Regions from separate parts of the Granulosicoccus antarcticus IMCC3135 genome, predicted to be linked through region 2. Evidence: predicted binding sites of a transcription regulator. Region 2 holds the regulator's gene; the other holds the start of a gene.
The links. Region 2 encodes FNR, which switches genes on or off when oxygen is low (the NO sensors DNR and NnrR bind a similar motif). Its sites were predicted from a motif close to TTGATNTANATCAA; they were not measured.

Region 1 (15,565 bases), 3.9 Mb from region 2:
GGCGCCTGCGTGTGGGTACTGGAGCGCTCGATTGCGGCTTTGCCAGGAGTTGAGCGCAGTAGTGTCAATTTTTCCAGTGGACGTGCCAGTGTCCGTTTTGATATCGCGCGTCTGAAGCTGTCCGATATCTTGCGACGGGTGGCGCAGATGGGTTATAGCTGCGCACCCTTTGATGCCCGCGAGCGCGAGCTGGCACTCAAGCGCGAATCTCGTGTGCATTTGCAGCGCCTGTTTGTGGCAGGTATTGCCACCATGCAAGTCATGATGTATGCATTGCCAGCTTATCTGAGTGGGGATGGCGACATTGATCCGAGCCACGAGAGTCTGATGCGCTGGGCGAGTCTGGTGCTGACGACCCCCGTATTGCTCTACAGTGCCGTGCCTTTTTTGAAGGGCGCCTGGCTGGATCTGAAACGGCGTGAGCCGGGTATGGATGTGCCGGTGAGTATCGGCATACTGGCCGCTTTTTTTTCGAGCGTCTGGGCGACAGTCACCGGCACTGGAGAGATCTATTTTGACTCGGTGGCCATGTTCGTATTTCTGTTGTCTGGTGCGCGCTATCTTGAATGGGCGGCGCGGCGACGTGCGATGCGGGCGGTGGATGACATCAGTGCTGCGGCACCTGAAACCGCACAACGTCTTGTTGGTGATGAGCTCGAAACGGTACCGGCAGCGCGACTCGACGTGGATGATCTTGTTCTGATCAATACCGGTGAACGTGTGCCTGTGGATAGTGTTGTGCAGGCCGGCCATAGCGACGTCAATAATGCCCTGGTGACCGGTGAATCGGTGCCCGTGCCGATCGGGCCGGGGGATGTGCTGGCCGGAGGTTCTTTGTTGACGGGTGCGCCTGTACAAGTGCGTGTTCTGCGACGGCAGGCGGCCAGTACCTTGTCGGTCATAGATCGGTTGATTGATCGCGGTGCCACTGAGAAACCCAGGGCCGTTCGTATTGCTGATCGCATTGCAACCGTTTTTGTTACCGCTTTGCTGGTGTTTGCCGCGATGGTGTGGCTAGTCTGGATGCAGCTGGATGCAACACGAGCAGCAACAACGGCTATTGCCGTACTGGTCGTGTCCTGTCCTTGTGCCTTGTCACTGGCGACACCAGCGGCGCTGGCTGCAGCCACCGGTGATCTGTTACGTAGCCGTTTGCTGATCACCCGCGGCCACGCTCTGGAAACTCTGGCCCGAGTGACAGATGTCGTGTTCGACAAGACCGGCACGCTGACCACCGGCGCTCCCACTGTCAGTGGTATTCAGCTGGCTCAGGGATGGGAGCGTAGTCAGGTTTTGCAGTTGGCTACAGCTCTGGAAATGGGCTCCACACATCCCTACGCGCATGCCTTGCGACAGGCGTCCAGCGTAGAACCGACAGGTGCTGACGCTATTGCCGAGCTGGTACACCTGGGGTATGTCGCTGTCGATCTGGAACATTGTGCAGGCCATGGTCTGGCGGCCAGTATCGAACCGACCGATAGCGCAAGATTTGCCTTCTATGTGGGGTCTGCCAACTGGTGTGGCGTGACGCCAGAGACTGCGCACTCATGGCAGGCCGCCGATGACGAGCAGGCACGAGCTGCCAGTGAGGTCTTTCTGGCACAACGTTCGCTGATGGAATCAGGTGGGGGGCTTGAGCCTGGAGCGCCGGTCGTACTGGCACGTTTTCTCATCAGTGATTCGTTGCGTGATGAAGCCTTGTCTTTGGTCAGGGGCTTGATTCAAGATGGGTTGACGGTTCATCTATTGTCCGGTGATCGGCTGCCTGCGGTACAAGTCGCAGCTCAGTCACTGGGTATTGCTCAATACACGGCAGGTGTTACACCGACTGAAAAACAGGCTTATGTCGCTAAGTTGCAAGCTGGTGGCGCGACTGTTTTGATGGTGGGTGATGGCATCAATGATGCCCCGGTGCTGGCGAGTGCCGATGTCTCTCTGGCCGCGGGTGAGGCGACAGCGCTGGCACGCACCGCCGCTGATGTCATTTCTCTACTACCCGGGCTTGAGGGATTGGAGCCGTTGCTTGCCAAGTCTGTCCAGACCATGAAAATCGTACGTCAGAATCTGGCATGGGCAGCCATTTACAATGTCACGGCCATTCCGCTAGCGGCCTTGGGTTATGTGCCACCTTGGGCTGCCGCCATTGGTATGGCGGCCAGCTCGCTGCTGGTCGTCAGTAACGCTCAACGATTATGGTCGCGTCCCGGATCTGTGCCGGTCGATTCTGTTCGTCAACCGAGGTCCCGCCTGTGGAATCGCTATATCTTCTGATACCACTGTCGGTCATGGCGGTGGTGGTGGCTGTTCTGGTCTTTTTCTGGATGAACAAGAGCGGCCAGTTCGACGATGACCAAGGGCCTGCATGGAGCATATTGCTTGATGATGACCGGCCCGTCCAGGCTAAGAACAGTACTGAGAAGAAGGCAGAGAAATTGAACGAGACGGGTGACAAGATAGGGGTAAGCGAGAATGAGACGCCTCCTGAAAGTCACTGATCATCACGCAGGTTCAGGTACTGGCAGCGGTTAGAGGTTGAGGGTTTCGCTGCTTGTGACGATTGTTGTTCACAGGTGTTTCTCCTGCTTTATCAGTCAGCTGGCAGCTCTATCCTCCTCGGCTTGACCTATGTCAAGAAGTTGCCGTGTTCTATTGCGTAACATCTGCAGATCGACAGGCGCTATGTCGATACGTATTTTCGCCTGCAGAAAATGCATCTTTCAGTTGTACTAAGGACTGGACGTTGCTGTAATGCCATATAGATTTCACGCCGAGGGTTGCGATTGATGAGTACTACCATGAACGAGACGGCGGGGTTGGCAGCTGCTGAGCACGACGACTTGCAGGTTGAGAGTAAAGACACCTACAACTACAAAGTGGTTCGGCAGTTTGCCGTGATGACTGTTGTGTGGGGCGTTGTCGGCATGCTGGTTGGTGTCATCATTGCAGCCCAGTTGACATGGCCTGAGTTCAATCTGGGTATCTCCTGGTTCAGTTTTGGTCGTCTGCGACCTTTGCATACCAATGCCGTGATCTTTGCCTTCGGCGGAAGCGCGCTGTTTGCCACCGGTTATTACGTCGTGCAGCGAACTTGTCAGGCTCGACTCTGGGGCGGGTGGCTGGTGCCATTTACTTTCTGGGGCTGGCAGACAGTCATCGTGCTGGCGGCCATCACGCTGCCAATGGGTATTACTCAGTCCAAGGAATATGCTGAACTGGAATGGCCCATCGATATCCTGATTGCAGTGGTCTGGATTGCGTTTGCGCTGGTGTTCTTCGGCACAATAGTGAAGCGCAAGACTCCTCATATCTATGTGGCCAACTGGTTCTACGGTGCCTATATTCTGACGGTTGCCATACTGCATATTGTCAACAGCGCTGCCGTTCCCGTCACGCTTGGAAAGTCCTACTCTGCCTACGCTGGTGTACAGGATGCCATGATCCAGTGGTGGTACGGTCATAACGCCGTGGGCTTCTTTCTGACTGCCGGATTCCTCGGCATGATGTACTACTTCATTCCCAAGCAGGCAGGGCGCCCGATCTACTCTTATCGCTTGTCCATCGTGCATTTCTGGGGATTGATTTTCACGTACATGTGGGCCGGTCCGCACCATTTGCATTACACCGCTTTGCCAGACTGGACTCAGTCCGTGGGTATGGTGTTTTCACTGATCCTGCTGGCACCCAGCTGGGGTGGCATGATCAACGGCATCATGACCTTGTCAGGTGCCTGGCACAAACTGCGTACCGATCCCATCCTGAAGTTTCTGATCGTCTCGCTGTCGTTCTATGGCATGTCGACGTTCGAAGGTCCGATGATGGCCATCAAGACAGTCAACGCGCTGTCTCACTACACTGACTGGACCATTGGCCATGTGCATTCCGGTGCGCTCGGTTGGGTCGGCATGATCACCATGGGTTCAATCTACTACCTCATTCCGCGCCTGTTTGGTCGTAATCAGATGTACAGCGTCAAACTGATTGAAGTGCATTTCTGGGTCTCGACTCTGGGTATCGTTCTGTACATCGCCTCTATGTGGATTGCAGGTGTCATGCAGGGCCTGATGTGGCGTGCAACCAACCCCGATGGAACGCTTGTCTATGCTTTCATCGAAGCGGTCAAAGCAACCCATCCGTACTTCATGATGCGATTTTTCGGTGGTTTGCTGTATCTCAGCGGTATGTTGCTGATGCTGTTCAACATGATCATGACCATTCGTCAGGGCAAGAACGCGGTTGCAGCCATTCCTGCTGTCAATCATGGACATGCAGGTGGTGGTAAGGCCCCGGCAGTCGCTTCAGCAGCGCATTCCTGATCAGGCAAGCGATAGAGATTACAAGATGAAATTGACACACGAGCTGATCGAGAAAAACATCGGTCTGATGGCTATTCTGATCGTATTAGTCGTATCGGTAGGAGGACTGGTGGAGATCGTGCCATTGTTCTACCAGAAGTCCACGACTGAACCGGTTGCAGGGCTTGAGCCCTACGATGCCTTGCAACTGACCGGACGCGATGTCTATGTGCGTGAAGGCTGCTACAACTGCCACTCGCAGATGATTCGTCCCTTTCGTGCCGAGACAGAACGGTATGGACCTTACTCGGTGGCCGGTGAATTCGTTTACGACCGACCGTTCCAGTGGGGCAGCAAACGCACGGGGCCAGACCTGCATCGTGTAGGTGGACGTTATACCGATGAATGGCACCGTGTTCACATGAATAACCCTCGTGATCTGGTGCCTGAATCAGTCATGCCGGCTTACCCTTGGCTCGCAAAGTCTCCATTGGATCCAGAAGGTGTCACGAAGAAGATGAACGTGCTGCGCATGTTGGGCCATCCTTATACCGATGAACAGATAGCTGCAGGTCCGAGCATGCTGGAAGGCAAGAATGAGCTTGATGCTCTGATCGCCTATCTGCAAGTGATGGGTACTGCCGGCAATGGGGTGCAGTAGTGGAAATCATGGACATGAGGGTGGTAATCACCGTCGTCAGCTTTGTCGTATTTCTATTGATCGTATGGTGGGCTTACAGCGGACGTCAGAAACAACGTTTTGATGAAGCGGCCAATCTGCCGTTTGCTGACGATGACATGCAAGAGCGAACTGTCGAAGAACAGCTGGCTGAAAACAGAAGGAATTCATCCAGCATCAAATCCGCCGACCAGTCAGCGGCCCGTGCAACAGCAGAACAGGAGGTGCGGCATGTCTGATTTTGTAAGTAGTTTCTGGAGTCACTATGTATCCGCTATAACCATCATTTCCATTCTTGCCTGCTTTCTGCTGGCATGGGTGACATCCCGGGCGAAAGTGCCACCTGCAGTTGATGGCGTGGTCGAGTCCACCGGACATGTATGGGATGAAAATCTGCGTGAGCTGAACAATCCCTTGCCTCGCTGGTGGTTGTATCTGTTCTACATCACGTGTGTTTTCGGGGTTGGCTACCTGATTCTGTATCCGGGACTGGGTACGTTCAAAGGCACACTGAATTGGACGCAAAACGGGCAGTACGATGACGAAGTGGCCAAGATGGATGAGGTGACGGCGCCGTTGTTTGCCGGCTATATGGCTCAGGATATTGCAGAAGTGGCAAAAGATCCCGAGGCACAAGCCATGGGGGAACGTCTGTTTCTGACCTATTGCAGTCAGTGTCATGGTTCCGATGCGCGCGGCAGTCGCTCGTTTCCCAATCTGTCCGACAATGACTGGCTGGGAGCCGGTGATCCGGAATACATCAAGCACACGGTACTTAACGGTCGTAACGCGGTGATGCCGGCAATGGCTGCGGCCATCGGTAATACACCCGCTGATGTGGAAGCGATGGCCAACTATGTACTGTCATTATCCGACAGCCGGCATGATGCCATCCTGGCGGCGAAAGCCAAGCCTAAATTTGCTGTTTGTGCAGCTTGTCATGGCGCAGATGGGAAAGGTGTCGCGGCGGTAGGTGCTCCCAATCTGACGGATGACACCTGGCTGTATGGCGGTTCACGCAAATCGATTGAAGATGCGATCAGTAATGGTTTTAACAATCGCATGCCATCTTTCGGAAATCTACTGGATGAGGGCAAGGCGCATGTACTGGCAGCCTATATCTGGAGCTTGTCAAATTCTGATGAGAGCACAACACAAACCAACTAGTTTGTGACCCCTGTGATGGCTGCGCGTGCCACCGCGTAGCCATCCACTAAACTGAACGGTCAACCAATGTCTACATCTACTTCGCCCGGCAGCAAGCGACAAGAGCAATTGCTGCTGGAAGTGAGCCGCAAGGTGTACATGCGCTCTGTGACAGGTCTTTTTGCCAAGTGGCGTTGGATTTTTGTCTGGTTGACGCAGGTGCTGTTCTACGGTCTGCCATGGTTGTCATGGAACGACCGTCAGGCTGTCTTGTTTGATCTGGCTGCCCGCAAGTTCCATATTTTCGGGCTCATCCTGTACCCACAGGATTTCATTTATCTGGCAGCCCTTCTCATTATCTCGGCAATGTCGCTGTTTCTGTTTACGGCGGTTGCTGGTCGGGTGTGGTGTGGTTTTGCCTGCCCGCAAACGGTTTATACCGAAATATTCATGTGGATAGAGCGCAAGATCGAAGGCGATCGTGCCCGTCGCATGAAACTGGATGCCTCGGCTTTTTCGGCGCACAAGCTGCGCTTGAAAATTGCCAAACACGGTGCCTGGATCGCCTTCGCTCTATGGACAGGAATCACCTTCGTTGGTTATTTCACACCTATACGCGACATGCTGGGGCAATTTGTCACTTTGTCACTGGGTTCCTGGCAGATGTTCTGGATCGTGTTTTACGGTTTTGCCACTTACGGTAACGCTGGCTTTCTGCGCGAGCAGGTGTGCAAGTACATGTGCCCCTATGCACGTTTTCAGGGCGTCATGTTCGACAACGATACCTGGGTTATCACCTACGATCCTGGCCGTGGCGAGCCGCGCGGTGCGCGCTCTAAAAAATCCAGCGTCGAAGGGCGTGGTGACTGTGTGGATTGCAGCCTGTGTGTGCAGGTGTGTCCTACCGGCATCGATATTCGAGATGGCCAGCAGTACGAATGCATTGGCTGTGCAGCTTGTATCGATGCCTGTGATCAGGTCATGGAAAAAGTAGGCAGTCCCAAAGGTTTGATCCGCTATGACACGCTCAATGGTATGGAAAACGGCTGGACGCGTGCCCAGTTGTGGCGGCGCGTCTTTCGACCTCGGATACTCATTTACAGTGTGATTCTGCTGACAGTGACCGGAGTGCTGATTGGACACATCGCTACCCGTGTGCCGGTCATGCTGGATGTCATGCGTGACCGTGGGGCGTTGTCCAGAGAGGTCAAGAACGGCGTGATCGAAAATGTCTACCGTCTCAATCTCATCAACAGTGCCGAGTTTGATCGCACATTCAAGGTGTCTGTCACAGGCCTGCCAACATTGCATATAGATACGGTCGATACGATTGAGGTAGCTTCTGCCTCCAACCGTACGATTGCGTTACGTGTGCGTGCTGAACCGGATGCGGGTGATGCGGGCAGTAATCTGATCATGATCGCTGTCGAGGCGGTTGATGACAGCTCCGTTGTTCAAACCTCCAAGACTTCCTTTTTTCTACCAGAAATGTTTGAGTAGATTTTTTTTAACCATGAGCACTGCCATCAATACTCCAATCGATGATTCGGACCGCCAGACCAAGCCGTGGTATCGCTACGGCTGGCCATGGTTTCTGATCAGCTTCCCTCTGATCTCCGTGTTACTGGGCATCATGATGGTGTACCTGGCACTGACTACCAATAATTCACTGGTGGTCGATGACTATTACGCGGAAGGCAAGGGTATCAATCAGCGCATCGAGCGTGATCGATCGGCCTCATTGCTGGGGCTGGCGGCAACAGTGACCCGTACCGAGGAAGGGTTGGTACTGGATCTGTCGCGCAAGATGCCTGCATTGCCCGAGCAGTTGTCGGCTGAGGCGATGACCATGGAGGCTGGTTTCCACTGGCCAACCGCGATGCAAATGCGGTGGGTCCATGTTACACAGGCTGAGCGTGATGGTGAGGTGGTGCTGCAATCCATTGGTGGCGATAGATTCCTGGCAGCAGGCGTGAGCTTGCCGGAAAAAGGAAAATTTCGCATACACTTGCAACCCATCGACAATGCTCCCTGGCGATTGGTCAGTCAGCTGATCGAAGTAGGAGACCGCGCGAACTTATCCATGGCGGCGAAGCTGCCGGAAGAAGTTTTTAATCATTCTGAGTTCAAGTAGACTCGCATTTGTTGTTTCGACCCGTCGGAGTGTTCTGCCCATGTTGGAATCAAAGGTGTCTACCGATATACCATTAGCCTCACAGGGCTCAAATCCTGATCCGGGCAAGGGCCTTCTGGTACGTGGTCTCATGCAGGTGCTATGGCCCGCTTTCATTGGCGCGGCAATAGCCGTCGGCTTGTTGTTTTCGGTGATTGACCCTTTGCAGATAGAGTGGGTGCAGGTGCATCTTGAAGACAGTCGTCCTGCGGCCTATACCTTGGGTTTTCTCGTCTTTTGGGCACTATTTGCGATTAGCTGCGGCATGACCTGGTATCTGGCTGCCACCGAAACTCCCAAAGGCCGAATAGGTCGAAGTCTGCGCGATTAGAAAAAATTTCATCGATTAGCCCTTGTGATCGCTCTCCAATATGCCTGCCTGCTGATACTGCTTCCTTGCTTGCTGGACGCCGTGCGTCGTTCGGGAATCGAAAAGATGTCACGGGACGATCTTTTCATCTGGATAGGGTTGACGGGCTTGATCTTCGGTATCTTGCTGTGCACTCGAGACTTGCCCGAAGGGGTGACTCTGAAATATTCAGGTGCAGCCTTCATGGCTCTGACCCTGGGGTACTCGCGAGCGCTGTTATCCATGACTCTGTTGCTGCTGATTACGCAGCCCTGGGCCAATGCAGGGGTGGTTCTGTTGGTGGATGCCCTGTTGCCTATCTGGCTGATGATATTCGTGGTAAATCTAAGCCGTCGGTACTTGCCTGCCAATCCGTTTATCTTTCTGTTGGGTTGCAGCTTTATTGGCTTGTTTACGGTGTACGCGGTGCAGCAGTGTGTCGGGCTTGCCGTCTGGTCTGTGTCGGTGGATACACCTATTCTGTCCACCCTGTTTTCAGAACGAACCGGTTTGCACTTGCTGCTGGCAAGTGGCGAGGCCACTCTGGAGGGCATGATCATCACCATCCTGGTTGTGTATTTTCCCCAAGCCGTGCTGTTGTTTGACGACGAGTTCTATCTGTCGCGGCCCATGTAGTCCTATGGGTGCAACTGCTCCGAAATGGAGCTTGAGTGCTCGTAAAACAATAACTTAGCCATATTACGGGCCCTGAGCGTCTAAGACTTGACACAGGCCTTGTCTCGGCACAGTATCCTCCCATGACATTTACTGACCACAATGCCTGAGCAATGCCAACGTTTGCATTGAAGTTCATCCGATTCGTGGATGCTGTCAACTACAGGCTCGGCCGCATGGCCATGTATCTGATCTTCGTGATGATCGGTATTCTGTTGTGGTCCTCGATTTCCAAGACATTTTTTCTGCCTTCTCTGTGGACGCTGGAGATGGCGCAGTTTGTCATGGTGGCCTATTTCATTCTGGGCGGCCCCTATGCGATGCAGCTGGATTCACATGTAAGAATGGATCTGCTCTATGGCAGCTGGGGTCCACGCGGCAAGGCATGGATGGATGCATTTACGGTCTTCTTTCTGATCTTCTATCTGGGCGTTCTGCTCTACGGGGGAATTGAGAGTCTGGCTTATGCGCTCGAATACGGGGAACGTAGTCCCACTGCCTGGCGCCCGGAAATGTGGCCCATCAAGAGTGTCATGTGTCTGGGCATCTTTTTGATGCTGTTGCAGGCGCTGGCAGAATTTATCCGGGATATTGCCCGCATCCGTGGGGTTGCCTTGTCGTGATGGCTACCCCGGTTCACCCGCATCACCCGATTGTGGTGATGCTCGACGCAGCGAGTAACTTTCTCTAGATGTCTTACGAACTCATCGCCATCCTGATGTTCTCGTCAATGATGCTGATGCTGATGACGGGTCAGCGCGTGTTCGCAGCCATTGGTTCAGTCGGGGTCATTGCCGCTGTTCTGTTGTATGGCACCGGCGGTTCCGACTTTGGCTTTACAGCCGCCATGAAGCTGATGAAATGGTATCCGCTGCTGACCTTGCCGATGTTCATCTTCATGGGCTATATATTATCGGAGTCCGGTCTGGCGAATGATCTGTACCGCATGTTTCATGTCTGGATGGGCTCGCTTAGTGGGGGACTGGCCATCGGTACCATTGGCCTGATGGTGCTGGTCTCTGCCATGAACGGTCTGTCAGTGGCAGGCATGGCTATTGGTGCCACCATTGCCTTGCCCGAATTGCTGCGACGCGGTTACGACAAACAGCTGGTGACAGGTGTGGTGCAGGCTGGTTCTTCCCTGGGGATTCTTGTGCCGCCATCAGTGGTGCTGGTGCTGTACGCCATGATTGCGCGTCAACCCGTCGGACAGCTCTGGCTGGCAGGCGTGATGCCGGGACTCATGATGGCTGCCTTGTTCGTGATCTACATCGTGGTGCGTTGCAAGTTCCAGCCGCATCTGGGGCCTGCACTGCCACTCGAAGAGCGTAACGTTCCACGTCGCGAAAAAATTCGTCTGCTGGGTGCAGGAGCTCTGCCGTTATTGATATTCGCCGCCATGATGGTGCCGTTCGTCAATGGCTGGACCAGTCTGGTGGAAAGTTCGGCTATTGGTGCCATGACAGCCCTTCTGGCTGCAATAGTGAAAGGCCGGATGTCAAAAGTCGTGTTTGAAACCTCGGTGCGACAGACGCTGGCCATCAGTTGCATGTTCATGTGGATCATTCTGGCGGCGCTGTGTTTTGGTGCGGTGTTTGATGGTCTGGGCGCGGTACGAGCCATCGAGGATCTGTTCACCGAACGTCTGGGTCTTAGTCCGTGGACCATACTTATTCTGATGCAGTTGTCGTTCATCCTGATGGGGACCTTTCTGGATGACACCGCCATGCTGGTCATCGTTGCACCGCTCTATGTACCGCTGGTACAGTCATTGGGGTTCGATCTTATCTGGTACGGTGTGCTGTACACCATGACCACACAGATCGCCTATATGACGCCGCCATTCGGATACAACCTGTTTCTGATGCGGGCGATGGCGCCTCCGGAAATCACTTTGAAGGATATCTACCGATCCATTGTGCCGTTTGTACTGGTCATGGTTGTCGGTTTGGCCATTGTCATGCGCTTCCCGGATATTGCACTGTGGTTGCCGCATACGGTTTATGGAAAGTAGATAGATTGTGATTTGATAGCGCATGCCTAGGCATGTCTGAACAGACTTAACTGAAACCAAGACTGAGGAGAGTGAACATGAGTACACGTCGCAAGTTCTTGTCAAAAGCTGCAGCCGGTACGGCTGCTGTCGGTACCGGGACCATTCTCGGTGCACCTGCTATCCATGCTCAATCAAAGATCAAGTGGCGTATGCAGACCTATGCAGGCCCTGCATTGGCTGAACATGTCATCAAGCCGGCGATTGATTCGTTCAACAAGATTGCGGGCGATGAAATGGAGATCGAGTTGTATTTCGCCGATCAGCTGGTGCCCACCGGCGAACTGTTCCGTGCCTTGCAGAAGGGCACGATCGATGCGGTTCAATCCGACGATGACTCCATGGCCTCGCCGACTGAAGTAACGGTATTCGGTGGTTATTTCCCGTTTGCCAGTCGCTATTCACTGGATGTGCCGGTACTGTTCAATCAGTACGGACTGGGCAAGATCTGGGAGGAAGAATATGAAAAAGTCGGTGTCAAATGGCTCTCTGCAGGTGCCTGGGATCCCTGCCATTTTGCAACCAAAGATCCGATTCGCAGCCTGGAAGACCTGAAGGGCAAGCGGGTATTTACCTTCCCGACCGCGGGACGTTTCCTGAATCAGTTCGGTGTTGTACCCGTCACTCTGCCTTGGGAAGATATCGAAGTCGCGGTGCAAACCGGTGAGCTGGATGGTGTCGCCTGGTCAGGTATCACTGAGGATTACACGGTGGGCTGGTCTGATGTCACCAATTATTTTCTGACCAACAATATCTCCGGTGCCTGGGCTGGCTCTTTCTACGCCAATATGGACAAGTATCAGGAGCTGCCACCGCATCTGCAGGAGCTGCTCAAGCTGACCATGGATAGCTCGCACTATTATCGCCAGTGGTGGTATTGGGGCGGTGAGGCAGATCTGCGTGTCAACGGTCCGGATATGGAGCTGACCACGATTCCCGATGAGGAATGGGCAACGGTTGAAACCGCAGCTATCAAGTTCTGGGACGAAATTGCCGCTGAGTCGGAAACCAAAGCCAAGGTGGTTGAGATATTCAAGCAATACAATGCGGTCATGGAAAAAGCCGGTCGACCTTATCGCTATAGCTGATCAGGTGAAGAGCCCGTAGTCCTACGGATTTGATTTTGTTCCACTTGCGCACCTGACAACCCTCAGGTGCGTTTCTCATTCAACGGTAAAAACATGCCCGGAAACTTGACCCTTGATGCACTGAAGAGTGCAGCGGACGATGGCACGATCGATACAGTTGTTGTCGCCATGGTAGACATGCAGGGGCGTTTGCTCGGCAAGCGTTTCCATGTCAGTAACTTTCTGGAAACCGCCTACAAGGAAACTCATTGCTGCAATTATCTGCTGGCAACTGATTTTGAGATGGCCACGCCGGATGGTTATGCCTCCACCAGCTGGTCGGCGGGCTACGGCGATTACATCATGAAGCCAGACATGAGCACTTTGCGCCGGACTCCCTGGGCTGAAGGGGCGGCTATGGTGTTGTGTGATGTGCTGGATCATAAAACGCATGCAGAGGTGCCGCACTCACCGCGTGCCATGCTCAAACGACAGATAGAACGACTGAAGGCCCTGGGCCTGAATTGCATCGCAGCGACCGAGCTGGAATTCTTTGTCTATCGGGAAACCTATGAGCAGGCCCGTGAAAAGCAGTATCGTGATCTGACACCTATCAGTGCCTATAACGAGGATTACCACATCCTGCAGACAGCTCGTGAAGAAGGTTTCATGCGGCCGCTGCGCAACCAGCTTTATGCAGCTGGCGTACCGGTGGAAGGTACCAAAGGGGAAGCAGAAGCGGGGCAGGCGGAGCTGAATCTGCGCTATTCGGATGCTCTGGACATGGCTGATACCCACAGTCTGGCCAAGCATGCCACCAAGGAAATTGCCTGGAATACGGGTTGCAGTGTCAGCTTTGTCGCCAAGCCACATGAAGATCTGGTGGGCTCCTCCAGCCATATACACCAATCACTGCGCAGCGATGAGGGCAAACCGGCATTTTTTGATGCGGACGCACCGCACGGCATGTCGACTCTCATGCGGCAGTATCTGGCAGGATTGCTGACTTACGCGTCTGACTCTACCGTGTTTCTGGCTCCCTATATCAATTCCTATAAACGCTTTGCCAAGGGTACTTTTGCACCGACGCGCATCATCTGGTCAATCGACAACCGCACCGCAGGTTTTCGTATCGTGGCACCCGATAGCGACAATGTACGAATCGAATGTCGTATCGGCGGTTCGGACATGAACCCCTATCTGGCTCTGGCCTCGCAGATAGCAGCCGGTATTGCCGGCATCGAACAATCTCTGAGTCTGCCGCCTGTCTATAACGGGGACGCCTATGGTGATACGCAGACAACCGAAATTCCCAATAATTTACGTGATGCCACGGCAGCCCTTGATGGCTCGTCAATGCTACGCTCCGCGCTGGGCGATGAGGTGGTGGATCACTACGTGCGCGCAGCACGTTGGGAACAGGAAGAGTTCGATCGCATTGTGACTGAATACGAAATTCGAAGAGGTTTTGAACGTTCATGAGTACTCGCAAGACTCTGGAGTGTATTTCCCCGATAGACGGTAGCGTCTATGCTTCGCGTGCCGTCATGACACGTGAAGAGGCGGCTGTAAAGCTGAGTGCGGCTACCCAGGCGCAACGTGAATGGGCGCAACAGGCACCGTCTTCATGAATCGCTGTGACTACCTCGACCCCTCGCTGTGCTGGACGGGTTGCAAGGACACCGGGCGTGGTGCCGGTTTGTCCGAGCTGGGATATCACAGTGTCACGCGACCCAAATCCTACCATTTCAAAAAACAGTCCTGAAGCGACTGAATCTTTACTGGAAACGAGCAGAGCGACCCCTATGCAACTTAGTGGCAATTGGAACTACCCGACACCGATTCGATTTGGTGCCGGACGTATCAAGGAAATCGCCGACGCCTGTCAGGCTGTCGGAATCAGCAAACCCCTGCTCGTCACAGACCGAGGTTTGAAGGATCTGCCCATAACGCAATCGGCCCTGGATTTGCTGGAAGCGGCAGGCCTGGGCCGAGCGATGTTTGCCGATGTCGACATGAACCCATCGGGTGAAAACGTCGATGCCGGCCTGGCTGTCTACCGCGCAGGTGGGCATGATGGTGTGGTGGCTTTCGGCGGCGGTTCGGCGCTGGATCTGGGCAAGGCTCTGGCTTTCATGTCACGTCAGACAAGACCGCTATGGGACTTCGAGGACATCGGTGACTGGTGGACGCGCGCTGATCCGGATGGCATCGATCCGATCGTGGCCGTACCCACTACAGCCGGTACCGGCTCCGAGGTAGGGCGTGCCTCAGTACTGACGAACGCTCAGACTCACGAAAAGAAGATCATCTTTCATCCGAAGATCCTGCCCGCACTGGTCATCTGTGATCCGGAACTGACCGTTGGTATGCCACCGTCCATAACCGCGGGTACGGGGATGGATGCTTTTGCCCATTGTCTTGAGGCATTCTGCTCGCCACATTATCACCCCATGAGTCAGGGTATTGCGCTGGAAGGCATGCGGCTGGTTAATGAGTTTCTGCCACGAGCTTATGAAGATGGATCTGATATTGAAGCACGCGCTCATATGATGAGTGCAGCAGCCATGGGGGCCACAGCGTTCCAGAAAGGGCTCGGTGCCATTCATGCCTTGTCGCATCCGATCGGTGCTGTATACAACACGCATCATGGCACGACCAATGCTGTCGTCATGCAGCAGGTACTGATGTTCAACCGTGGTGCGGTTGAAAGTCGTCTGGATCAGGCTGCCAGCTATTTGGGTATTGCGGGTGGTTTTGAAGGGTTGCATGCCAGAGTGGGCGAGTTGAATCGCCTGTTTGGCATACCGGCCAACCTGACCGAGCTGGGTGTCGTGAATCCCGATCTTGATGCATTGACGGTGTCTGCTCTGGCGGATCCGAGTACAGGTGGCAATCCGGTGATCATGAATGCCATCAATACCCGAGCTTTGCTCGAAGCCTGTCTATAGAGCAAAGCCATTTGCATGAGGTGCCTGTGACACGAGTTCTGATTCTGACGGCTCATCCCAATCCCGGGTATTCCCGTATCAATCAGCGATTGAGCGCCATGGCGACCAGCCTTTCGGGTGTCACTGTGGTTGATTTATATGCGCTGTATCCGAGCTTCAAGATTGATGTCGGACTCGAGC
Region 2 (15,565 bases):
AGACGTTCATCGGCAGCCCTCAGGCTGCTACGCCTGGGTCATCGAAAACGGCCAGGTAACCGATGGGCGTGCCATGGCCTATGGCCACGCATTCGTGATGCTTGCTGCTGCCAGTTGTGTTCAGGCAGGCATCAAGGAGGCCAGCGATACCATCGATGAAGTCTGGAACTTCATGGAAGAGAATTTCTGGGATTCCGAAGGCCGGGCTTATGCCGATGAGCTGGACAGCGAACTGGAAGTGCTGGACCCCTACCGTGGGCAAAATGCAAACATGCACAGCTGTGAGGCATTGCTCGCCGCCTACCAGGCAACCGGGCAGGCTCGATATCTGGAACGCGCGCAATTGCTCGCGCAACGCTTCGCGGTGGAACTGGCAGCCATCAATGACGGGCTCATCTGGGAGCACTACGATACAAACTGGCAACTCGATATGCAGTACAACATCGACAAGCCGGATGATCTTTTCAAGCCCTGGGGCTTCCAGCCTGGCCACCAGGTTGAATGGACCAAACTACTACTGACACTGAATCAGGAAAGTCCGAATCCTGTTTGGGTACAACGTGCTGCCCAATTGTTTGACGCTGCCATGACAAAGGGCTGGGATGATCAATATGGCGGCCTGGTTTATGGGTTTGCACCGGATGGCTCATTCAGTGATGCACACAAGTACTTCTGGGTACACGCCGAAGCCTTTGCAGCCGCCTGGCGCCTGCACAAACTGACCGGCGAGTCCCGCTACCTGGACGATTACAATCGTTTGTGGGAATACAGCTGGCAGCACCTGATTGATCACAAACACGGCGCCTGGTTTCGTATCCGTACGCGTGAAGGTGCCGCTGTCGACAATCAGAAATCCCCACCGGGAAAGACTGACTATCACACCATGGGAGCTTGCTGGGACGTACTGACCCAGCAATAGCCTGTTGTTTTAGTCAGCTAGTGTGACCCAGCGTGCCCAGCCTTCCACCGGGCCGCGCTGGTCACGCAAACCACCGGGTATCAACTTGCTATCTGTCACCACGGCTGGCGCCAGAAACAATGATCCAAGCAACACCTCGTTGCGACCTATTCCCAGGTGATCAAATACTTCTTCATCACGCAGAATGCCGCCACTGGACCAGTAGCTGCTCCAGCCTCGTGCCTCAGCTGCCAGCAGTAGATTCTGTATGGCAGCACCACTGGCGGCAATATGCTCGATGTTGTTGGCAGACAGTTCAGGACTCTGTCCCTCGGCACCAGGATCTGGCAGCCAGGTGGCCTGCACCAGAGCCCCACAGGCAGCCAGCATGTTCTTGATCTTGGACTGCCAGGCCCGACTCCATTTGGAATCTGGCTGATTGTCAGACTGGCGTTGCAAAAACTGCATCAACGATCGACAGGCCGCAGGCTCCAGTACGTGAAACCGCCAGGGCACGACTGAATCAAGAACCCCCTGGCGATGCACCTGCTCATCGGCACGTTTATGAAAAGGCGCCCAGGCCGCCCCTTCGACCATCGTACGCAAGGCCTTCGCCTGCTCTTCGGTCCAGACAACAGCGGACTCGCCCTTGTTATCCGGCTCCAACATCAGTTTGCTGGTCTTGCGCGCCCTGATGACCCGGTCGACGGCCTCTACCTCGGCCTGTGCATTACCGCTTTCACTGGCTTGCATTATTGATTCCTCTGCTCAAACCTTGACGCGCTTGCCACTCTTGCCTGATTTGTAGATTGCATCGATGACCTTCTGATTGAGAATGGATTCTTCCAGGGTGAAACAAGTTTGCTTCTTGCCTGCGACCGCGCGACAGAATGCCTCAATCTCCAGTCGATACTGATTCACTCCGGTGAAACGGTAGATGCGCGTATCGCTATGCTTGGCATTGTGTACCCGAACCTCATCACCTTCATACAGATTGGAATTGAACGGTGCACTGAGTTCGATAAAGCCCTTGTCACCATGAAAGACCATCGTCTGCCGGTTTGCCATCTGCGTACTGACATAGAAACTCATGTTCACCTTCTCGAACTCAAGCTGAATATTGGCATAGCGATCAGTCTTGAAGGTCGGATCATACTCCACTGAAGCCGTGGCTGATACTGGCTCCAGACCTGTTGCAAAGCGTGCACAGACGGTCGGATAAACACCGATATCAGGCAATGCACCACCACCCAGCTCAACCTGATTACGCATGTTGCCAGCATCGGTGTTGAAGTAGGTAAACGAGGCATCTATATGACGTAACGTACCAATCGTGCCTTTCTTGAGCAGTTCACGAACCTTCAGCCACTGTGGATGGTAGGTGACCATATAGGCCTCCGAGACGATCACTCCGGCTTTATCACGTGCCTTGATCAGCTTGTTTATCTCGCTGGCCTTGAGTGCCAGTGGCTTTTCAACCAGGACATGTTTGCCTGCAAGAATAGCTTTATGCGCCCATTCAACATGCTGTGAGGTGGGCAGCGGGATATAGACAGCATGGATATCCTTCGATTCCAGCATGGCCTCGTAGCTATCAAAAGACTGCGGTGCATTGAAATGATCTGCCATCTTCGCTGCCCGCCCACCATCGCGAGAAGCAACGCCTTCAAGGCGTGCGCCGTCGGCCTGCTGGATGGCCGGAACAAGATGATCTCTACCGATCTTCGCGGTAGACATGATTCCAAAATTCAACATGACTGACTCCTTGAGTAGGTGGAAGCCCGGTGGGGCCCTGGTAATGAAGTGGCCGCAGTTACATACCGGCTTCAGTTTGAATCGGACTCATCGGAATGGCCCGCAGAGCGTGCGGCAGCGGCACGCAACTTGTCTTTCTTGCTCATGCGCTTGCCCTTGATCCCACCGTTGCCATCGTTCAGCGGTACGACTCTTTGCAGCGCATTTTTCGGTTCAAATCCTTCTATCTGTTCTCGGGGAATACTGATATTCAGTCGCTTCTCGATCAACGCCAGATGAGCCTCGCTATTAATGTCGACCAGACTGATGGCCTCGCCCGTCAGACCTGCACGTGCCGTGCGTCCGATTCGATGGGTATATAACTCGACCGATCGGGGCAGATCATAATTGATGACCACCGGCAGACTGGGCACATCGATGCCACGCGCGGCAAGATCAGTTGCGACCAATGCCTGTAAATCGCCATCTTCCAACTGTCTGAGCACGTTGGCGCGCTGCGCCATGGACAATTTGCCATGCAATACAGCGGCTTTTATTGAAGCCTTGGACAGGTTTTCTGCCAGCTTTTCAGCACCTCTTCTGTCAGCTGCAAAAATCAGGGCAGGTGCTGCAAGGTCCTGTTCAAACAGAAACAACAGCAATTCTTTTCGACGCTGCTCATCAACTTCCACCGCTCGGTGCCGCACCTGCTCAACCGCTGTTGCCAGATCCAGAAAAACCGGATTTTTCAATATCCAGCCCGCTTTTGCGCGAACTTTCCTTGAGTAGGTTGCTGAGACCATCAAACGTTGACGAGGACGAAACTCTGCGATGAGTTCATCCAGCTGATCCTGAAAGCCTTCATCGAGCAAACGATCGGCCTCATCCAGTACCAGGACATCGATACTGCTTTTATCAATGCCGTTGTGCTTGATGACATCAAGCAATCGTCCAGGTGTGGCCAGAATGAAATCAGCCCCGCCACGCAATTGCATCAGTTGCGTATTGATCGAAGAACCACCAGCCAGCGTAGCCACTTTGCAGCCACCTGGAATCTGGGCAAAGTCGCCGAGCACTTTTGCCAGCTGACCGACCAGTTCTCGAGTAGGCACGACAACCAGAGTGCAGGCACGCTGTTTGCCAGCACTCGCCAGAACCTGACTGAGCAGTGGCAGCAAGTAGGCCAGGGTTTTGCCCGAGCCCGTGTTGGCTGATACCAGCACATCACGGCCTTCGACAACGACCGGAAAAAGCTCTTGCTGCACTCGCGTTGGTACTTGCAGCCCCAGCTGATCAAGTACCTGAGTCAGGCTGGAGGGCATGGCAAATGCGTTGAATGACATGTAGCGTTCATTAAAAATAACAAGCACTAGTGTACCTTGAGACAGTCCCTGTTGACAGGCAAACAAGTACACTCATTGCTGAACTGAAAAGCACACTACATTCAAGGGTCCCTTATGCCTGTTGCATCAAACTATACAAGCCAGTCGGTCAAACAATTCGCCACTGCAGTATTGAAAGGATTCGGTTGCAATGAGAACGAAGCTGACATCGTTGCCAGCCACCTCACCGATGCCAATCTGACCGGACATGATTCGCACGGTATCGGCATGCTGCCCTTATATGGCGAGCAGATACTCGACGGCAACCTGGTCCCCAATCAGGAACCATTGCTGCATGCTCCCATGGGCGCCATTTCCGTTGTCGATGCCAAACGTGGCTTCGGTCACCGTATGGCTCTGTTGGCACTGGACCATGCAATGAAGTGTGTGCCAGAACACAAGGTGGCTATTCTGGCTTTGCGAGACTCAGGTCATGTTTCGCGTGTCGGCACCTATTCAGAGTACTGCGCAGCCCGTGGCTATGTCTCCATTCACATGGTCAATGTCGTAGGCCATGCCCCTATTGTTGCCCCCTTCGGTGCACGCGAAAGTGGCTTCTCAACCAATCCGATCAGCATGGCAATGCCGCTCAAAGGTCAGGCCAAACCTTTGCTGGATATTGCAACCAGTACCGTTGCCTTCGGAAAAGTCCGAGTTGCAAGCAACAAGGGTGAGAAAGTGCCGCCTGGCTGTCTGATCGATGAGCAAGGCCTGGAGACTCTCGACCCTGACCCCATGGCTCAATCAAGACAGGGATCTCTCAGCGCATTCGGTGCACACAAGGGATCAGGACTGGGAATATTCGTCGAACTGCTGGCAGGTGCCCTGTCAAGCACCGACACGGTAGCCACGATGGAACACCTGCCCCATGGGGTCATCAACAACATGTTTTCCATCATTATCGATCCCAGCGCTTTCGACAGTAGAAAGGCTATCGAACAGCGAACAGAGGAGTTCTACAACTTCATCAAATCCCGGCAACCCGCTGTTGGCACCCCCGCGGTACTCCTGCCTGGCGAGACAGAGCATCAGAACCGTCAGCAACGTACCGATCATGGCATTCCAGTCGATGATGAAACAGTACGTCAGATCGTGGATATTGCAGATCGATTCAAACTGGACCCAACCGCCATCAACGCGCTGCTGACAAAGGCTTCCTGAGCCCTGCTCTTAGGGTTCGTGAAACAATCAGGCAAATCGTCTGGCGGCATCAATAGTCAACCCCAGACCCACGCTGCCGAAGGTATCCCCCTGCACATGTTGAGCTGAGGGAAACATTTCACCGAACTGCTGCCGTAGCAAAGGTACGGCAGAGGTTCCTCCCGTATAAAAAACGCGGGTAATGGCCTCTGGCCGTATTTGTGAGTCAAGCAATGCTGTCGACACACAGTGGCTCAGACGCTCAACCACCGAACCGATGGCGGTTTCGAATTCATCGCGACTGATAACGGTCTGCAAATCGCGGGATAGCCCCTGTAACAGACATTCGCTGATGCCACTGGCAGACAGCTTGATCTTGGATTGCTCCACCTTTCTTGCCAGCGCATGCCCCAGTTTGCGCGATACGACCTCGCCAAGCAGGCGCACCTTGTCGGCTTCGGCCGCATCGAGCTGAATCTGGCGAATTTTCTGCTCAGTTGCATTGTTGTACAAGAGCGGAATACGGTGCCAGGTAGCCAGATCGTAGTAGGTAGAATTCGGCAACTGTCTTGTGGTGCCTTTGACCAGCGTCCCCATCCCCAGCAATGGCATCAGGGAATGCAGACTCAGCAATCGGTCGAAATCCGTACCACCAATGTGGATACCCACCGTGGACAGGATATCACTTGTCCTGTCGGCCTGCCGATGCCTCTCGGGAGACAGGCGGATAATGCTGAAATCGGCCGTACCACCGCCAATATCGACAACCAGAGCCAGTTGCTCATCCTGCAGCTTGCTCTCGTAGGTGAGTGCGGCGGCGACGGGTTCGAACTGAAACTCCACATGCTCGAATCCTGACTTTTCGGCAATTTCGCGCAATTGCCGCTCTGCCAGCCGATCCATTTCCGGATTATCGTCCACGAAGTGCACAGGCCTGCCCAACACGACCTGGTTCATATCCGCTTGCCCCTGACTCGCCAGGGTGACTCGAAGGAAACCGAAGAAGTCCTGAATGATGTCACTGAAAGCAACTCGCCGGTTCCGGATCGCAGTCTTCTCGCCCATCAGGGAGGAACCCAGGATGGATTTCAAGGAACGCAACAACCGACCTTCAACCTCTTCGGTGTATTGCGAAACCGCCTGTTTGCCGAAGTAGACCTCAGCAGATTCTGCCGAATAGAAGATGGCTGTGGGCACGGAATAGCCGTCCTCACCAAACGCTAACAGGGTGGGCTCACCGCTTTTCAAATAACCGACACTGGAGTTGGATGTGCCGAAATCAATACCGCCTGCGTTCATGGAAATCGGTGCTGTGTGCCAGTGACGGGGAACCCGCTAGTGTAAACCAGACTGGTGTCGAGGTGGCAGCATCTGGCAAACGAAACGCACATCCTGACTGATGCAACTTTAATTCGCCGTAAGGTAGCTTCATTAGTGCCATGAGCTCCTGCTACAGTCTGTCTCTCTATTTGAGTGCTTCTTCAAACTCCAACGCAGAACAAACAGAACAATGAGCGATTTACCTGATTACACCCCACCCAAGGTCTGGACCTGGGATGCCGCCAGCGGCGGTAAATGGGCCAGCATCAACCGTCCGATTGCAGGTCCTACACAAGACAAGGAACTGCCGATCGGCAAGCACCCGCTGCAGCTCTATTCAATGGCTACACCCAATGGGGTGAAAGTAACCATCATGCTCGAAGAGCTGCTGGCGAAGGGCATCAGTGCCGCCGAATACGATGCACATCTGATCAAAATCGGTGACGGAGACCAGTTCGGCAGTGGTTTTGTCGACGTCAACCCGAATTCGAAAATTCCTGCTCTGATGGATCACACCACCACGCCTCCTACCCGGGTTTTCGAGTCCGGCTCTATTCTTCTGTACCTGGCAGAAAAATACGGGGCATTCCTGCCGACAGATTTTGCCAAGCGCACCGAGTGCATGAACTGGTTGTTCTGGCTCATGGGCAGTGCCCCCTACCTTGGCGGCGGCTTTGGCCATTTCTATGTTTACGCGCCGGTAAAGATTGAATATTGCATCGATCGGTTCACCATGGAAACCAAACGCCAGCTTGATGTTCTGGATCGCCATCTGGCAAACAATGAGTACATGGCAGGCGACGAATATTCCATCGCCGATATGGCCATCTGGCCGTGGTATGGCGCATTGGTGCTGAACACTGTTTATGAAGCAGCTGAATTTCTGGACACCCCTTCATACAAGAACGTCATGGCATGGGCCGAACGAATCGCTGAGCGTGAAGCCGTTAAGCGTGGTCGTATGGTCAACCGCACGTTTGGTGAGCCTTCTTCTCAGCTGCATGAACGCCACGATGCCAGCGACTTTGATACGAATACACAGGACAAACTCGCCCCGGAAGCCTGAGCTGGTCGGGCAGAACCTGACGGATCAGTCAATATTTTGAAGCGGTAGCACGCCGGCCAGCCTTGTCATGAGGCTGGCCGCTGAGAGCCCCCACCCTCTATCCCATATGCTCACAAGAACCGACAGCTCAGTTTCATGAGATAGGTGTCAACGCGGTACGGGGTTCAGCTGAGCGGAAATTCGGGTCATTGGCTCACCATCTTTTATCCTTTCAAATTCCAGAGATAAGCCAGATTCATTGAGCGAGCGCTTGTATACCTGTACTTCGTAACCACCGCCATCAAGAATATACAACGCCGATACCGTCAGTGTCGTGTCATCCAGCCCTGCCCATACATAGGGGTTTCCGTCCTTGGCGATAGGATCGTAGGGCACAGTATGTCCAAATACATCGGTTTTCATTGCAGATACAAAAAGGCCGGGCCTGGAAGACGGGTAGAAATCAATGGAAGGCGCACTCTTTTTCTTCTGCCCGTCGGCAGTGTGAATCACGGTCGTCCAGTTGACCGAAAAGCCGTTCTTCTCCAAGGGCTGGATAGATACCGTCAGGTCACGATCGGCAACCTCGCCTCTACCTTCTGGTGATTCGCTTGTTCCGGTGTACTTACCGTAAAACGGTTCTAATTGTCCAGACAACCGGGATACTGGTTCAACTTTGCAACTAAGCAACGAGAAACACGCAAGTACCATTGAAAGTCGTACCAACCATGTTCTAGCCATATACATACCTCACACGGCACGGTAGCCGGAAAAAACAGGCGGCGTCCATTGCATTTGGTGATACATACGACGTCTAGTCACTATTCTATCAGCGACCCGCCAGAACATTGCTTCAGTAATTCGACTACTGAGAGTTTGTACCCGATCGTCTGTCGCTGGATACCCACACCGATACCTACTGATGTCACATATCTGGGTCAGCTTCCCGGGAGGCGCAGGACTAAAGCACCTTTGAATAACGCGCCCTTGACTTTTGATCGCTCAGGTAACGATCGAAGCAGGCACTGATGAGACGCAGCGCCTCACGCCGGCCCGTTGCCGTTACCACGATGCGGCTTGATTCATCATCAACCATACCGGCTTGCATCAATGGCTCCAATGCCAACAACTCTTCGGCAAAATACTGATTGAAATCAATCAGGTAGTTAACTTCGAAAGTCTCCTTGTCGACTTCTCCCTGGCACATGATGGCCATGATAATCGCCCGTCTGAGCATATCGTCGCGGGATAGCTCAAGGCCCCTTTGAGTCGGCAATATGCCCTGCGAGATACAGTCGTTGTAATCGTTGGTACTCTTTTGATTCTGACTGTAACAACTGCCAATGCGACTAATGGAACTGGACCCCAGAGCGACCAGGTCACAATCTGGCTGTGTTGTATACCCTTGAAAATTCCGGTGCAACAGGCCGTTACGATGCGCCTTTGCCAATGGGTCATCCGGCAAAGCATAGTGATCCATACCGATATACTCGTAACCTGCCGCTTCCAGCCTTTCATTGGCCATCCGAAAAACAGCCTGACTGGTTGCAACGTTCGGCATGTCATTGATACTGATGAGTCGCTGCGATTTGAACACTAAAGGCATGTGTGCATAGCTGTACAACGCGATTCGATCGGGACGCATGGCAATGACAGAGTCGATCGTTTTCTCGAACCCGGCCAGTGTCTGCCTGGGCAAGCCATAGATGAGATCGAAATTGGTCGATTCAAAACCCAGTGACCGGGCTCGATCCAGAACAGATTGCACCAGTGTTTCAGGTTGCACTCGATTGATGGCCGTTTGCACCTGACGATCAAAATCCTGCACCCCCAGACTGATACGGTTGAAGCCAAGCTCGCTCAACAGCGCCATTTTTTCATCATCAACCGTGCGTGGGTCCACTTCTATGGAGTATTCACCGGAAGATGACAGCGCATAATGCTCACGAAGAGCACTCATGAGTATTCTCAGCTCTCTTTCTTTCAAAAAGGTTGGCGTGCCACCACCCAGGTGCAGTTGCAACAGGCGTCGATCACCTCCAAGCCTGGCGTCTACCAGCGACAACTCTGCCACAAGATGTCTCACATAGCGTTCGGCCTTCTCGTAATTGCGAGTAATCTTCTTGCTGCACGCACAGTAGTAACAAAGAGCACTGCAGAACGGGATGTGAACGTAGACCGACAGCGGTACCGCCGGACGCATTTCCCGAGCTTGCAGATGCCGGATATAGTCTTCCGGCCCGAAAGCCTCGACAAATCGGTCAGCTGTAGGATAACTGGTATATCTAGGGGCACGAATGTCGACTTCTTTCATAATGGTACTATCACCGAAGTGGTCAAATTCGGATTTGATTAATGTCAACGATCTTTCGATCAATGACGAAGGGCTTAAAGACATGAGCGACGTATAGGAACATGAACAATCCCTCGACCCAGTGCAATGAGTGCCCTCAGATACACGTCCACAAGCCTCTCACTGACGCCTGCGCCACCTGTAGCCTCCGAACCCTGTGCGTGCCGGGTGGAATTCCAGCCACTGATCTGGCAAAACTCGACAATCTGGTGTCAATGCGCAAACGGATCAAGCGAGGAGAATACGTATTTCGTGTCGGTGATGATTTCAATTCACTGTATGCCGTGCGAGCCGGTTTTTTCAAAACACGCATCACCTCCACCGATGGGCGTGACCAGATAACCGGCTTCCAGGTTCCCGGCGAGCTACTCGGCTTTGAAGGCGTAGCAACAGAGCAGCACGGGGTCGATGCCATTGCTCTGGAAGACAGCGAGGTCTGCATCCTTCCCTACACCGACCTGGAACGCATCGCCCGCGAGTTCCCACCTTTGCAGCACCAACTACACCGCATCATGAGCCGTGAAATCATGCGCGAACACAATGTCATGCTGTTACTGGGCACCATGAAGGCCGAAGAGCGCGTAGCAGCCTTTCTTCTGAATCTCTCGGAACGTTATCGCCATCTGGGGTATTCCTCCGTTGAGTTCGTGCTACGCATGACTCGTCAGGAGATTGGCAGCTACCTGGGTTTGAAACTCGAAACTGTCTCACGCACGTTTTCCAAGTTTCACGAACAAGGGCTGATAGAGGCGCAAGGCAAACAGATAAAACTGATAGACATGGGGCAGTTGCGCCAACTGATCAATGCTAACAAGCAAGTCCTGAGCTGAGTCAGACCCTTCCCTGCCGCTCACACCACGCGGCGAGTCGTCATCCAGACACCGATAGCAGCCACAGCCATACCGAGCCAGGCCAGTGAACTCATGTGCTCATCCAGAACCAGCCAGGCGATGAGCGCAGAGACTGGCGGCACCAGAAAAAACAAGGCGGACACACGCGTAGCCTCACCTCGACGAATCATCATCAGCAGCAAACTGATGGCAAGCAGGGAGTTACCCAGTACCAGGTAGGCCAGTGCAAACAGAAACGGCACAGTCACCTCAATATGCATGGGCTCAAATAGCAACGCCAACGGCAAGGTACCCGCAAGTCCCACGGTGTACTGAACCATGTTTGACGTCAACGGATGATGCGCAACACCAAAACGCTTTTCCCACACCGTCGCTATCGTGAACGCAATCAAGGCAGATGTCGAGAATACCAGCACCGTCAGGCTGATAGGTTCGATCCCGGCATTGCCCGCCAATACCAGACTGGTGCCTGCAAGCCCCAGAGCGAGGCCGAGCCAGCGTTTGATAGACACCCGCTCGCTGGACATCATCGGCATGATCAAGGCGACCAGAATGGGTTGCAGTGAGGTGATCAGTGCCACGGTGCCTGCCGAACCGCCCTTGTAGAATGCCATCCAGGCCGTACCAAAATAGGCAACCTGTATCAGAAACCCTACCAGGGCAAGGTTCAACCATTGCTGCCTGCCCTTGGGCAAAGGCGGCTTGATGATCAGGCAAAAAGGCAGCAATATCACGACAACGCAGGCATAACGCAAGGCGAGCAACGTTAGCGGATCAGCGTCGCTGATGCCTATCTTGGCCACAGTGAATCCACCCGACCAGAGCAGTAAAAAAATACCCGGGGCACAGGCAATCAAAATCTTCATCAATAACTCTCAGAATACCGTGCCGCCCGATCAACGCAGCTGGCTGTCCTTGCTGCCTCGCCGGTTGAAGCCGGCTTGCTCGCTGCGATGCTCGTCAGCATTTTCCTGACAGGTTACACACAATCGAACACCACTGACAGCACGCCGACGAGCCTCCGGAATGGGCTCTCCACATTCCTCACAATCAACCAGACTCTCACCCTTGTGCAGTTGTTGCCGAGCCCGATTGACGGCCTCATCGACACTGGCATCAATCTGATCCTGTACAGCCCCATCTTTTGACCAACCACCCGCCATGACCTGACCCTCTAGATTGAATTAGAGCGGTGCACTCACGCACCGCCCCTACCATCATCCAGTGAAGCGACCCCAGAGATCAGGACTCTGAAGATTTTGCCCAGAGGTTAATATCCTCTTCATTCGCACTCGCATCAATAGCTGTCAGCTCCTCTTGAGTAAATTCAAGGTTGTTGACAGCGGCTGCACACTGCACCACCTGCTCAGGCTTTGAGGCACCAATCAACGCTGTTGTGATGCCTTCGTTACGTAGCACCCACGCAATCGCCATCTGCGCCAGGCTCTGACCCCGACCAAGTGCTATTTCATTAAGGGCGCGAATACTCTCTACCGCTTTTTCGGACACAAATGACTTTTTGAGAGACTTCCCCTGAGTGGCACGACTGCCTTCGGGAATGCCGTTGAGGTACTTGTCTGTCAACATCCCCTGCGCCAATGGTGTGTAGGCGATCGAGCCGACACCCAACTCCTTGAGAGTATCTTTCAGACCATCTGTCTCGACCCAGCGATTGAGAATGTTGTAGCTGGGTTGATGTATCAGGCACGGAGTACCCAGGCTTTTCAAGATGGCTACCGCCTCGCGCGTCCGTTCCGAATTGTACGATGAGATACCCACATACATGGCTCTGCCGGATCGAACGATATGATCCAGCGCACCCATGGTTTCCTCTAATGGTGTATTGGGATCAAAACGGTGTGAATAGAAGATATCCACATAATCCAACCCCATGCGTTTCAGGCTTTGATCACAAGAGGCAATCAGATACTTGCGGCTTCCCATCTCACCATAGGGTCCGGGCCACATGTTGTAACCGGCCTTGGAGGAGATGATCAGCTCATCTCGGTAGCCTTTGAAATCACTGGCCAGGATCTGACCAAAAGCTGTTTCAGCAGAGCCCGGTGGCGGGCCGTAGTTGTTGGCCAGATCAAAGTGCGTGATACCCGCATCAAAGGCGGCATGACAAATGGCACGCTGCGTCTGGTAGGCAACATCGTGGCCGAAATTGTGCCAAAGCCCCAGAGAAACGGCCGGCAGCAGCAATCCTGAATGACCGCAGCGACGATACGGCATAGTTGCATAACGATCGTCAGCAGGTTGGTAACTCATGGCTTGGTTCCTGAATTTATTAGAGTGACGCACACATCATACTGAACTGTGAGTTGTCTGCCCTGCCTGTCATATTTCTGCCGACTCGCCCAGCTCAGGGTTCTGATGCATCAGCATGCGACTCAAGCATGATCACGGTATCGCCCTTTCGCAAGATTCCGTCCTGCAACACGCGGGCAGTCATGCCGCCATGACCCCGTACGGCGTTGTACCCGCCCTCACCCAGTAGTTCTTCCATCCGGCTACAGGGGTGACAGGCACCTGTGATTTCCAGTATGACCTCGCCTATCTGGCAATAGCGGTTTTTCAATGCCAACAGATTGATGCCACTGACAATGAGGTTGCGACGCAACAACTCTGGAGCTATCTCCTGCCTGCCCAGAAAGCCGGCAATTGCTGGCAGGTGTTCAGCCTGCAACAAGGTTACGTGCCGCTCCCCGGTACGTCCGGCATACCGATCCCCCTCAAGCCCACTTGCGCTGCAAGCCCTCACTTCATTCAGCTCAGTCATGGGCGTACGGCGAACTGTGCGCACACCGATCCATTCGACACGACCTTGCTGAGGCAAGGTATTCAGTAGTTCTTTTAACGTTCTCATAAACAGGTATTGGAATCGGTTGCTGGAATTATGACTCGTTCAAGTGACCTGTAGCGGCCTAGCTCTGCAAGTCCAGCCCAGAATCATGACGCAAACCAATTGTGCAAATAATATGTATTTAATTAATATCATAGATATTATGTTGCTAAATCACTAATTATCGTTTTAAATGATGCTCAGTGTCGAACGCGTCCGGTATTTCTCTGGAAAAGAGACAACAGGAAGCAATGGCTCGACGCTCTCTACACCCGGCTAAAAACCACCGATTTCCAGTTGATTTCAGAGGAATAACGATGCGTAAGAAACTCATGATTAGTGCGATTGTCGCGTTGTGTGGGGGGACTGCTCTTCCCGCTGCAACCTACGCTCACCACGGCGTCAACGGACAATTCGACTTGTCGCAGACTCTGACAAAAAAAGGCGTAGTCACCAAGGTCAGATTCGCGAACCCTCACTCCTATGTCTATTTCGACGTGCCTGAGGCAAACAACGAAGTCGTCAACTGGCGCTGTGAGTTGCGCTCCGGCAGCCTGCTGAAACGCAAGGGCTGGAAAACGTCCATGTTCGAGGTCGGCACGGAAATCGAGATTTTCGGTTCTCCTGCGCGCACCGAACCCACGACCTGCTATACCGAGTCCGTTACATTCAGCGATGGAAGAACGCTCATTCGTTACGGTGAAATCGGTGACAACGGCGAGTTCATCAATCCGGAACAGGACGAGGCTCCCACAGGCGACGATAAAAAGACCGATAGTGCTACAGCCACCGATGGGGCATCCATTGTTGGCGAGTGGGGAGAGCCCATCCCCAGTGGTCCACCAGCGGCTTATGCAGGTCCGGCACCAGCCTTTGTATTAACCCAGGCAGCCCTGGATATATCCGGCAACTGGACTTCTGAAGACAATCCGCGTTTCAGCTGCCAGCCCACCAATATCATTCTTGATTACCGTTTTGACCAGATGGTCAACAAGATCGAGCAGACACCAACCGAGGTGACCTTGACCTATGGCTTTATGGATACCAAACGCACTATTCATATCGACGGTGACTTTCCAGAGCAGATCGAACCTACGATGGCCGGTTATTCGGTGGGTAAATGGACAGGTAACAAGCTTGACGTCATGACCAAAGGTTTTTCTCCGGGCTTTCTCGAAGTGATCGGCGGCCGTACTGAACGTACCGTGCCCTACAGCGAGCAGATGGAAATCGCCGAGACTTTCTATGTTGATGACAAGAACGAGTTGGTGCATGAATACACCATCACCGATCCGGTCTACCTTGCAGAGCCCAATTCGCACTTGCAGAAGTCCGTCAAAATGGATGGTCAGTATGCGCCATTCAACTGCGATGACCTGACCGTCGAAGAAGGACGCTAGAACAGTGATCCCACTGTGGATCCCCTCGGGATCCACAGCTCTCATCAAAACATCTGAATATACGGACAATATGCACCGTCAAGCAATGCGTGTCGCAAGAGATGGCTTATGGACTTTTTACTAGCGTTAGAGGATTCCTCCATCGGGATGATGATTTCATCATCCATCTGGGGTTATCCAATAGCCCTCTCCCTGCATGCATTGGGAATGGGCGTTCTGGTCGGTATCTCCGTCATGCTTGCATTACGCATCCTCGGGTTCGCCGACGCGATCCCCCGATCGGCAGTCATGCCGTACTGGCGACTTGCGCAGGCAGGCTTTGTAGTCAATCTGATTTCCGGCACTGCTCTGTTCATGGGTAGTGCAACGTCGCTCGGTTATAACTGGGCGCTTTATGCAAAGTTCGCCTGCCTGTTTCTTTCACTCTTTCTGACCTACCGAATGGTCAAGGTCGGGTATCGAACCCAGAGTGATGTCACCAAAACGGATCGACGCCTGGCAATTGCTGCAATCTGTTCATGGGTCGTCACGATCATTTTCGGCCGCCTCATCGGCTACATATTCTAGGAGCTGACCGGTGGAAACAATCATTGAATT

Region 1: the regulator FNR is predicted to act here: its motif matches at 2,619-2,632, upstream of ccoN (cytochrome-c oxidase, cbb3-type subunit I).

What each region holds. Positions count from the first base shown of each region.
Region 1 is NZ_CP018632.1:6,804,049-6,819,613, reverse strand. Features, by position in the region: gene IMCC3135_RS29520 (heavy metal translocating P-type ATPase) at 1-2,271, shown strand, start outside; gene ccoS (cbb3-type cytochrome oxidase assembly protein CcoS) at 2,250-2,495, shown strand; gene ccoN (cytochrome-c oxidase, cbb3-type subunit I) at 2,796-4,313, shown strand; gene ccoO (cytochrome-c oxidase, cbb3-type subunit II) at 4,345-4,953, shown strand; gene IMCC3135_RS35670 (cbb3-type cytochrome oxidase subunit 3) at 4,968-5,210, shown strand; gene ccoP (cytochrome-c oxidase, cbb3-type subunit III) at 5,203-6,138, shown strand; gene ccoG (cytochrome c oxidase accessory protein CcoG) at 6,205-7,617, shown strand; gene IMCC3135_RS29485 (FixH family protein) at 7,631-8,251, shown strand; gene IMCC3135_RS29480 (hypothetical protein) at 8,292-8,621, shown strand; gene IMCC3135_RS29475 (hypothetical protein) at 8,646-9,275, shown strand; gene IMCC3135_RS29470 (TRAP transporter small permease subunit) at 9,428-9,937, shown strand; gene IMCC3135_RS29465 (TRAP transporter large permease) at 10,006-11,328, shown strand; gene IMCC3135_RS29460 (TRAP transporter substrate-binding protein) at 11,406-12,455, shown strand; gene IMCC3135_RS29455 (glutamine synthetase family protein) at 12,549-13,916, shown strand; gene IMCC3135_RS34375 (hypothetical protein) at 13,913-14,065, shown strand; gene IMCC3135_RS29450 (iron-containing alcohol dehydrogenase) at 14,240-15,385, shown strand; gene IMCC3135_RS29445 (NAD(P)H-dependent oxidoreductase) at 15,412-15,565, shown strand, end outside.
Region 2 is NZ_CP018632.1:2,880,990-2,896,554, reverse strand. Features, by position in the region: gene IMCC3135_RS12570 (AGE family epimerase/isomerase) at 1-919, shown strand, start outside; gene IMCC3135_RS12565 (nitroreductase family protein) at 929-1,651, opposite strand; gene IMCC3135_RS12560 (Gfo/Idh/MocA family protein) at 1,667-2,653, opposite strand; gene IMCC3135_RS12555 (DEAD/DEAH box helicase) at 2,725-3,975, opposite strand; gene IMCC3135_RS12550 (malate/lactate/ureidoglycolate dehydrogenase) at 4,090-5,175, shown strand; gene IMCC3135_RS12545 (Hsp70 family protein) at 5,203-6,453, opposite strand; gene yghU (glutathione-dependent disulfide-bond oxidoreductase) at 6,665-7,540, shown strand; gene IMCC3135_RS12535 (hypothetical protein) at 7,688-8,176, opposite strand; gene hemN (oxygen-independent coproporphyrinogen III oxidase) at 8,481-9,833, opposite strand; gene fnr (fumarate/nitrate reduction transcriptional regulator Fnr) at 9,935-10,702, shown strand; gene IMCC3135_RS12520 (DMT family transporter) at 10,723-11,589, opposite strand; gene IMCC3135_RS12515 (DksA/TraR family C4-type zinc finger protein) at 11,620-11,886, opposite strand; gene mgrA (L-glyceraldehyde 3-phosphate reductase) at 11,966-12,994, opposite strand; gene IMCC3135_RS12505 (MOSC domain-containing protein) at 13,089-13,592, opposite strand; gene IMCC3135_RS12500 (DUF6152 family protein) at 13,886-14,968, shown strand; gene IMCC3135_RS12495 (hypothetical protein) at 15,077-15,535, shown strand; gene IMCC3135_RS12490 (hypothetical protein) at 15,546-15,565, shown strand, end outside.